3 regions of the Priestia sp. MDV22-iso46 genome follow, and region 2 is predicted to be linked to each of the others. Evidence: riboswitches for the same ligand, from Rfam matches in the RefSeq annotation. Region 2 holds a riboswitch; each other region holds the start of a gene.

Region 1 (3,284 bases), on a different contig from region 2:
AATCTGCTAGAATCATTAATACAGCTCCGACTACTAAGCCAATTAGCACCGTATTTAAAGAAAACAAATGTTCATCAATGTAATCGTCAAACAAAAATCCTAACACTCCTGCGGGTAACAGACCAACAATTACCTGCATTAAATTCAAGCGATTTGTCGGTCCAATTGGAGCAGCTGGTTTTTTTCCTAATCCTAATAAATTAATAAAACGATCTTTAAAGATAACAACTACTGCTAAGATCGACCCTAGCTGAATAACAATTTTAAATGTATTAGCTACTGGAGATGAAAATAATTCTTTTGAATTTAACCACAGGTCATCCACAATAATCATATGCCCAGTTGACGAAACAGGAGCAAACTCTGTTAAACCTTCTACAATCCCTAAAATGATTGCTACAATAATTTCCCACATAAAGCTATGTACCTTGCCTTTCTTTCAAATTAATAAGCTTATCGCTTCGTTTTACATGCTCAACTATTTTCCTATTTTGACACTTGCTTTTTTATCATAATTGTTAAAACTATGAAATACAATGTGTATTTGCAAAAAGATAAGAATCTTTAATAATTTGTAATAAAAGCCTTACATGCTATAATCAAAAAACACGATATCAGCTTTTATTTTTTTTAGAAATCAGTCACTATGTTCGGTATAAATTCCGGTCCCTTAGCTAAAAATGAATCATCTAGACTATTTTTCTTTGGTGTGAAAAAATGACTAAATTATTATGTTTTTTCCATCCCCTTTACTGTCATCTATCATTTTAATCAACTAGTGCTTGCTTATACGACATATCCCCTAAGTAATTTGAAACTTTTTTCTCTCTTTTCTCGTATATAGTAGTATCTTTTTTAGGAGGCTTTTTACTATGAATGGAAATGTACGTACAATGAAATGGGTCACTGCTGGGTATGAAGCCTTGCTGGGAATTCCTTTAATTGGCGCGGGGATTGTTATGGGCTTTAGTTATACTCCTCTTTTTATTGGATTTATTCTTCATGCTATCACGCTCATTTTAGCTAATAGACGAGGGTTATCTGCGTATGGAAACATACTAGGAATTGTTACCTCACTGGTTGCTTGGATTCCATTTTTAGGGTTTGTTATGCATATTATTACAGCTATTGTGATTGCAATCGATGCTGCTAGACAACGTTAATTATCTAGCTTTTTTTATTTAAGGGTTGATTTTTTACCGAATGATGGTAAACTTAAGCCGTAAATTGAATAATTTGAATGTTATTTCTACTAGGGGTGTCTGATAGCTCAGACTGAGAGAAGAGTGCAATAAAACTCTTTAACCCTTTGAACCTGATTTGGGTTATACCAGCGGAGGGAAGTAGTCTTGAAAAGAATAGTATATGTTTATTCTTTTTTCGCCTATTCCATCGGGTTCTGTCTATCACAGAACCCGATTTTTTTATGGTTCGGTATAGCTACACTTTATGCGAAACCGGAGGAATATGTAATGTCAAAACAAAATGTATCAGTTTCTATGAAAAAGCCTTTTCCAAACAGTCACAAAGTATATGTCCAAGGATCCAGAGAAGACCTTAAAGTGCCTATGCGTGAAATTCATCAGTCTCCTACTACAGGATCTTTTGGTGAAGAAGAAAATAGTCCCGTACGTGTATATGACACGAGCGGTGTTTATACAGATCCCTGTTATGAAATTAATTTACAAAAAGGATTACCGGCTCTGCGCGAAAAGTGGATTGCAGAACGAAATGATGTAGAAACATATCAAGGCCGTACGGTTCAGCCACAGGATAACGGGTATTATGATGGTGATCCAAGAGATCAGTACGAGCGCTTTATCACTAATCGTTTACCGTTGCGCGCGAAAAAAAATCAAAATGTAACGCAAATGCACTATGCGAAAAAAGGAATCATCACACCCGAAATGGAATTTATCGCTATTCGTGAACAGATGGATCCTGAAGTCGTGCGTGAAGAAGTAGCAAGAGGGCGTGCCATTATCCCTAATAATATCAATCACCCTGAGAGCGAACCGATGATTATCGGCCGCAAATTCCACGTGAAAATTAATGCTAATATCGGAAATTCAGCTATTCGTTCAGCTATTGAAGATGAAGTAGAAAAAATGACATGGGCAACGCGTTGGGGAGCCGATACAATTATGGATTTATCAACAGGAAAGGATATCCACACAACGCGCGAATGGATTATCCGCAACTCGCCTGTTCCTGTAGGGACCGTTCCTATTTACCAAGCGCTTGAAAAAGTAAAAGGCGTAGCAGAAGATCTAACGTGGGAAGCATATCGCGATACATTAATTGAACAAGCAGAACAAGGTGTTGATTACTTTACTATTCACGCAGGTGTTCTTTTACGCTATATTCCTCTGACAGCCAAACGTACGACAGGTATTGTTTCACGCGGAGGATCCATCTTGGCGCAGTGGTGTTTAGCTCATCATGAAGAGAACTTTTTATATACTCGCTTTGAAGAAATCTGTGAAATCTGTAAAGCATACGATATTTCTATTTCGCTTGGCGATGGGCTACGTCCTGGTTCCATTGCAGATGCTAATGATGAGGCACAGTTCGGTGAATTAGAAACGCTTGGTGAATTAACTAAAATTGCTTGGAAACACGATGTTCAAGTTATGATTGAAGGTCCTGGACATGTTCCTATGCACCTCATCAAAGAAAACGTAGATAAACAAATGGAAATATGCCAGGAAGCTCCTTTCTATACTCTTGGACCGCTTACAACCGACATCGCTCCAGGCTATGACCATATTACATCAGGTATTGGGGCTGCAATGATTGGCTGGTTTGGGACAGCTATGCTTTGCTACGTAACGCCAAAAGAACATTTAGGACTTCCGAATAAAGAAGACGTTCGAGAAGGCGTTATCACCTATAAAATTGCTGCGCATGCCGCTGACCTAGCAAAAGGCCATCCAGGAGCACAAAAACGCGATAACGCGCTGTCTAAAGCAAGATTTGAGTTTAGATGGAATGATCAATTTAACCTGTCACTAGATCCAGAGCGCGCAAAAGAATATCACGATGAAACACTTCCCGCTGAAGGTGCTAAAACAGCCCATTTCTGTTCAATGTGTGGACCTAAATTCTGTTCGATGCGTATTTCTCAAGATATTCGTAACATGGCTCAAGAAAATGAAAAAGATGTACACGAAGTAAGAAAAGAAGGAATGAAAGAAAAAGCTAAAGAGTTTGTTAACAGTGGTTCAAATATCTATCAATAATGAAGTAGAACAGCTTAAAGAACAAATTAAACAGCTTGAACG
Region 2 (3,284 bases):
ATGCCTGCTGTTATGGCTTATACAGCGGACGTGACGTCTGCTAAAGAACGCGCTAAAGGAATGGGCTATGTGACGGCGGCGATTACAACAGGATTTATTATTGGGCCCGGTATCGGAGGCTTTTTAGCTGAATACGGCATGCGTGTACCATTTTATATGGCCGCAGTAGCAGGAGGCTTGGCTGCAGTGATTACGCTTTTTGTTTTGCCAGAGTCTCGTCCTGTACAAAATCATGCTGTTTCAAACAATGAGAATCCAAAAGAAGATCGGCTGCTACTGCAGCTTATGAATTCCTATAAAGAACCTTATTTTCTAAGTTTAATTATTGTTTTTGTGACATCGTTTGGATTATCCAATTATGAAACGATTTTTTCACTATTTGTTGATCATAAATTTAGCTTTACGCCAAAAGATATTGCGTTTGTTATTACGTTTGGCTCTATTGCGGGGGCTGTAGTGCAGGTTACGATTTTTGGCTGGATTTTAAATAAGTTTGGTGAAAAAAGAGTGATTTCGTTTTGCTTGATGATGACGGGACTTTTTATTTTACTTACGCTATTTGTGCACACGTACTGGCTTATTATTGTTGTGACATTCATCGTCTTTTTAGCAACAGATATTTTACGTCCGGCAATCAGCACGCAAATGTCGATGATGGCGCAAGACGACCAAGGGTATGTAGCCGGACTAAATTCTGCTTATACAAGTCTTGGAAATATTATTGGACCAGTTGTAGCAGGCTTTCTCTTTGATATAAACATTAATTATCCGTACGTATCAGCTGCACTTGTACTGCTGCTTTGTTTTCTTTTATCTTTAAGAGCAGGGAAGGACAGAAAAACAGCTGTGAGAAATCAAGCGGTTCAAGAGAAATAACCATAAGGAAAAAATGATAGAATTCTTAGGGAATAGAAGACCTCTAGTAGCTTACTGGAGGTCTTTTGATTATTCTTTTAGTAAAGGTGTAAGGTTTACAACGCCACTCAGCCTATAGAGAAGCTTTATTTTATCGGCAAAACAGTGAAATGGTTGCAAATAAAAAAGGTTAATAGTAAACTTTAAACGTAACAAGAATAGTATGGGAGCTTGCGCGGGGCAGGCTGAGAGTACAGGGACGCCTGTTGACCATTTGAACCTGTTGGATAATGCCAGCGCAGGGAATGTGAGTACATACCAAAGCACTTTGCGCATGCAAGGTGCTTTTTTGTCTTTTTTTTGCAGTGTTAAAACTAAATGAAAAGAGTGAGAGAATATGGATATTAGTAAAATTTCAGCTCAATTAGAAAAAGTAAGAGATACAAGTCCGCTTGTTCATAATATTACGAATGTTGTGGTAACCAATTTTACTGCAAATGGACTGCTTGCACTAGGAGCTTCACCTGTTATGGCTTATGCGAAGGAAGAAGTGGCTGACATGGCACGAATCGCCGGAGCGCTTGTTTTAAATATGGGTACACTGACGGCTCAAGAAGTAGAAGCGATGAGAATAGCAGGAAAATCAGCAAATGAAAATGGCGTGCCGGTTATTTTCGATCCTGTAGGAGCCGGAGCGACACCGTTTCGTACAGAAGTAGCACGTCAGCTTGTAGAAGAATTAAATATTGCAGTTATTCGTGGTAACGCTGCTGAAGTTGCGAATGTAGTAGGCGAGTCATGGCTCATTAAAGGCGTTGATTCATTAGAAGGGCAAGGAGACGTCATTGAACTTGCTGAGAAAGCAGCGAACAAATTAGATACAGTGATTGTTATCACGGGTAAACAAGATGTAATCACGGATGGAAACACAACGTATACAGTAGACAACGGTCACCCGTTATTTACGAAAGTGACGGGTACTGGCTGTCTGCTGACATCAATTATAGGAGCTTTCGCTGCTGTAGAAAAAGAATATGTCGAGGCAAGCGTTGCTGCTTTAAGTTTTTACGGAGTGGCAGGTGAGATCGCCGCAGCGAAAAAAGGTGAAGAAGGGCCGGGAAGCTTTCAAATTGAGCTGTTAAACCAGCTTCATCTTTTATCTGGGCAGGATATTGAATCATATGCAAGAGTACATCAACGTTAAAAGGAGCTGGAAAATGACAAACGAAGAAATCAAAAAGCTGCTGCAAGTTTATTTTATAATGGGCAGCAATAACTGTAAAAAAGATCCGAAAGAAGTGTTGAAAGAAGCAATTGAAGGCGGCGTTACCGTGTTTCAATTTCGTGAAAAAGGCGAAGGTGCCTTAACAGGAGAAGCGAAATATCAGCTGGCGAAGGAACTTCAGCAAATTTGTCAGCAGCACAGCGTTCCTTTTGTTGTGAATGATGATCTTGACTTAGCGATCCGCTTACAAGCAGATGGCGTTCATATTGGACAAGAAGATGAAAAAGCTCATATTGTTCGAGAGAAAATAGGAAAAGGGATTGTGGGCGTCTCTGTTCATAATGTACAAGAGCTGCAGCAAGCGATAAAAGACGGGGCGGATTATGTAGGAATGGGACCTGTTTTTCCTACTTCTACAAAAAAAGACGCAAAAGCAGTGCAAGGTACAAAATTAATTGAAGAAGTGCGAAACCAGAATATTGACTTTCCAATTGTAGGAATCGGTGGCATCACGCCTGAAAATGCCAAACAAGTAGTAGAAGCAGGTGCAGATGGCGTTTCTATTATTACCGCGATTAGCTTAGCAGCGTCTCCAAAAGAAAAAGCAGCTCAATTGAAAGAAGCGGTAGGAAAATAAAAAAAGCGCACACTGTGCGCTTTTTTTATTATAGCTGAACAGTTTGAGGAGTTTCTTCGCCTTCATTCATGAAGCGAATTTCGTTCGGCGTAATTTCAAGAATAACATACTCAGGGTCATTTGGACCGTCAAACCATTCTTTCATGTGATCGTTCCATATACGCCCTTTTAATTGATCACCAGTACGAAGAACAGCTGTACCAGATAATTCTAAGTATTGATCGCCATATCCTTCACCGCTGTAGCCCAATAGTACGTGCACGTTCGGATTGGCTTCGATTTCTTCTGCCTTATGTGTATTGATATTTGTTGGTGTGTAAAGAGCGATACCCTCTTCATCGCTAAAGAATGTCATATAGCGAGAATGGGGTTTGTTGTTTACAACTGTGGCTAATGTTCCTACACGATTTCCTTCTAATACTTCGTTTACTTTTTTAGCAATTTTTTGTTCATTCATTTTATCCATCTCCTTTATTACTTTTTATGTTCCTCAATCGAAGATAAATAAAACATACATGTCTAAAAAAAATATAAGTTAACAATAAAATAGTTATGTAAACTAATAAA
Region 3 (3,284 bases), 1.2 Mb from region 2:
GTATCCAAGCATACGCCGGTTCATTTAGATATTGAAAGCCTTATGACGCTATCTTCACTTGGCGTATCGGGTATTAGACTAGACGATGGCTTTAGTGTAAAAGAAACTCTTTCGCTTGCGAATGAATTTTATATTGCTGTTAATGCAAGTACGTTATCCAAACAAGAAATAGAATCGCTGTTATCTGCAGGCCTTCATCATCATCAGCTGCTTGCATGGCATAATTTTTATCCGCGGCCTGAAACAGGACTTGAAGAAACGTTTTTTCACCAGCAGACAGATTTATTTAATGAACTTCGTATCCCAGTCTGCGCTTATATTCCTGGAGAAGGTGAAAAAAGAGGCCCTGTTTATCAAGGTCTTCCTACTAGAGAAAAAGACCGTAATAGATGTCCTTTTACCTCTGCAGTAGATTTATACGGATGCGGAGTAACGGAGGTTTATATTGGAGATCCATACGCCGGTTCAAGTTTATTAAAGCGTTTAGTTCGATATCAAGAAAACCGCATTATTCCGCTGCGCATTCGTTCACTTCATATAGAGGGAACGTACAGCGTGCGTCCGGATGTATCAAGAGACGTTCTGCGGTTGGTTGATACTCGATCTGTAAAACCAGTGCCGCCATTTCGTACAGTAGAACGCAGAATCGGAGCAATTACAATGGACAATGATGGCTACGGACGCTACAGAGGAGAGGTTCAAATAGCTAAAACGAATTTGCCTGCAAGTGCTAATGTTAACGTGATTGGGTATGTGATAGAGGAAGATCATGAGCTACTTTCATTAGTGAGACCGGGGCGAAAACTTGAGCTTGTCACTGTCTAAATGGAAAAATCGTGTATTTTTAAAAAAGCCGATAGCTAACTAGTAAGCTTATAAAAGTAAAGAGCACACACTGCTTAAAAAAGGTGTGTGCTTTTTATTTTACTAAAAAGGAAACTATTTTCATTGCTGAATCATGAACCTTTCTATTGAATAAACCGCTTTACTATGATAAAACTATTAAAGGTAAACATATGATAATAGTTTAATTTCATAGAGATACAACACCACTAGGGGTGCTTTCGAAGCTGAGAGAGACGAGAAGTCTTAACCCTTATAACCTGAACTAGGTAATACTAGCGTAGGAAAGAGGTATTGTAATGGATGTTTTGTATGGGATTTCCTTACGAACTCGTTATAATAATTTTGTGTATATAAACAAAAACACTTCTTTCCTGCGAAAGAAGTGTTTTTTTATGCATAAAGGAAGGTGTCATACATGGAAGAAACAATTGATTTGCTTGTCAAACAGGTAGAGGAGCGCAAAGGGGAGCTAATCCAGTTATTAACAACGCTTGTTTCATATAAAACGCCGGCGCCTCCTGCACGAAATTCTCATGAAGCGCAGCTATACGTAGCGGATTTCCTTAAAAACTGCGGTTTTTCCATCGATATGTGGGACTTATATTCCAACGATCCCATCGTAGTAGGTACGTTAAAAGGACAAAAATCAGCTGACTATCAAAGCTTGATTATTAACGGGCATATGGATGTTGCTGAGGTACAAGAAAATGAAAAGTGGGAGACAAATCCGTTTGAAGCTGTGGTAAAAGACAATATGATAATCGGACGCGGAGTTGCTGATATGAAAGGCGGCTTGGCAGGAGCATTATTTGCAGTGCAGCTTTTAACGGAAGCAGAAATTGAACTGCCGGGAGACTTGATTTTTGAATCCGTTGTAGGAGAAGAAGTGGGAGAAGCAGGTACGCTGCAATGCTGTCAGAAAGGATATACAGCTGACTTTGCGCTTGTAGCCGATACGAGTGATTTACATATTCAAGGTCAAGGCGGAGTAATCACAGGATGGATTACGATAAAAAGCAGCAAAACCTATCATGACGGTACACGCCGAAGCATGATTCATGCTGGAGGAGGGCTGTTAGCTGCGAGCGCTATCGAAAAGATGGCAAAAGTGATCGGAGGGCTACAAGAATTGGAGCGCCACTGGGCTGTTACAAAGAGCTATCCAGGATTTTTGCCAGGAACAAACACGATTAACCCAGCAGTAATCGAAGGCGGAAGGCATGCTGCGTTTATTGCAGATGAATGCAGGCTGTGGATCACCGTTCACTATTATCCTAATGAATCATACGACCAAGTATCAAAAGAAGTGGAAGAATACATTTTAGCTATTGCAAAAGCAGATCCATGGTTAAAAGATAATCTGCCAACCTTTGAATGGGGAGGCACATCAATGATTGAAGACAGAGGAGAAATCTTTCCGTCATTAGAAATTGATGAAGGTCATGCAGGAGTGCAGCTGCTTGCACATACTCACGAACAAATTGAAGGGAAAAAGCCTCCAATTGATGTGTCAACTAGCGTAACAGATGGCGGTTGGCTAGCTGATGCGGGTATTCCAGCAGCTATTTACGGTCCTGGGAATTTAGCAAATGCACATGCTGTGAACGAACAATTAGATATCAATCAGCTTATTCAATATACAAAAGTGATGGTGCAGTTCATTTATACGTGGCTGCATACGCATAAGGAGTGATCATCATGAAATTTAGTGAACGATTATATGAAAAGCTGCAGCCGATTTGGCGCCAAAATCATAATCATCCCTTTGTAGAGGGGATGGGAGACGGAACGCTTGAAAAGGAGAAGTTTCGCTTTTATATGATTCAAGATTATCTTTACTTAATTGATTATGCTAAATTATTTGCGATTGGAGCCATGAAAGCTACCGATGTTCAAACGATGGGGAAATTTGCTGCACTTTTAGATTCTACATTAAACGAAGAAATGAGCCTGCACCGTGAGTATGCCAAGAAATTTGAAATCAGCGAAAAAGAATTAGAAAAAGCGCAGCCATCTCCTACAACGCTTGCATACACACACTATATGCTGCACGTTGGTCAAAGCGGAACATTGGCTGAATTAGTGGCGGCTCTTTTGCCTTGTATGTGGAGCTACTGGGAAATAGGAAAAGAACTCAGTGAAAAGCCTGGAGCTAACAATGAGTTTTATCGTGAGTGGATTGAAATGTACAGCTCAGAAGAATTTGGAGAACTAGCGACGTGGTGTATCAACTTATTTGACTCACTTACTGAAGACAAATCAGAAGCGGAGTTAGAAAAGCTCGAAGAAATTTTCTTAAACACAACGCGTTTTGAGTATATGTTCTGGGATATGGCTTATAACGAAGCGATGTGGCCAATTTATGAATAAGTCTGTGTTATCTTTTCAAAACGTAAGTTTTACGTACAAAAACGGTGATCAAGCGATTTTAAAATCAT

Evidence for each region. A riboswitch is a leader RNA that binds a small molecule or an ion and turns the genes downstream of it on or off. The one in region 2 is predicted to bind thiamine pyrophosphate.
Region 1: it holds a riboswitch for thiamine pyrophosphate, as region 2 does, so the genes downstream of both, thiC (phosphomethylpyrimidine synthase ThiC) here and thiM (hydroxyethylthiazole kinase) in region 2, are expected to answer to the same signal.
Region 3: it holds a riboswitch for thiamine pyrophosphate, as region 2 does, so the genes downstream of both, AC4NPH_RS10565 (acetylornithine deacetylase) here and thiM (hydroxyethylthiazole kinase) in region 2, are expected to answer to the same signal.

The regions. Positions count from the first base shown of each region.
Region 1 covers NZ_JBZVWT010000019.1:21,510-24,793, forward strand. Annotated here, with positions in the region: gene AC4NPH_RS30075 (undecaprenyl-diphosphate phosphatase) at 1-415, opposite strand, end outside; gene AC4NPH_RS30080 (hypothetical protein) at 873-1,163, shown strand; TPP riboswitch at 1,245-1,359, shown strand; gene thiC (phosphomethylpyrimidine synthase ThiC) at 1,473-3,242, shown strand; gene AC4NPH_RS30090 (hypothetical protein) at 3,220-3,284, shown strand, end outside.
Region 2 covers NZ_JBZVWT010000001.1:829,162-832,445, reverse strand. Annotated here, with positions in the region: gene AC4NPH_RS04365 (MFS transporter) at 1-876, shown strand, start outside; TPP riboswitch at 1,069-1,177, shown strand; gene thiM (hydroxyethylthiazole kinase) at 1,253-2,059, shown strand; gene thiE (thiamine phosphate synthase) at 2,073-2,717, shown strand; gene AC4NPH_RS04350 (pyridoxamine 5'-phosphate oxidase family protein) at 2,746-3,174, opposite strand.
Region 3 covers NZ_JBZVWT010000001.1:2,077,812-2,081,095, reverse strand. Annotated here, with positions in the region: gene AC4NPH_RS10570 (MupG family TIM beta-alpha barrel fold protein) at 1-825, shown strand, start outside; TPP riboswitch at 1,045-1,147, shown strand; gene AC4NPH_RS10565 (acetylornithine deacetylase) at 1,262-2,539, shown strand; gene tenA (thiaminase II) at 2,545-3,216, shown strand; gene AC4NPH_RS10555 (ABC transporter ATP-binding protein) at 3,209-3,284, shown strand, end outside.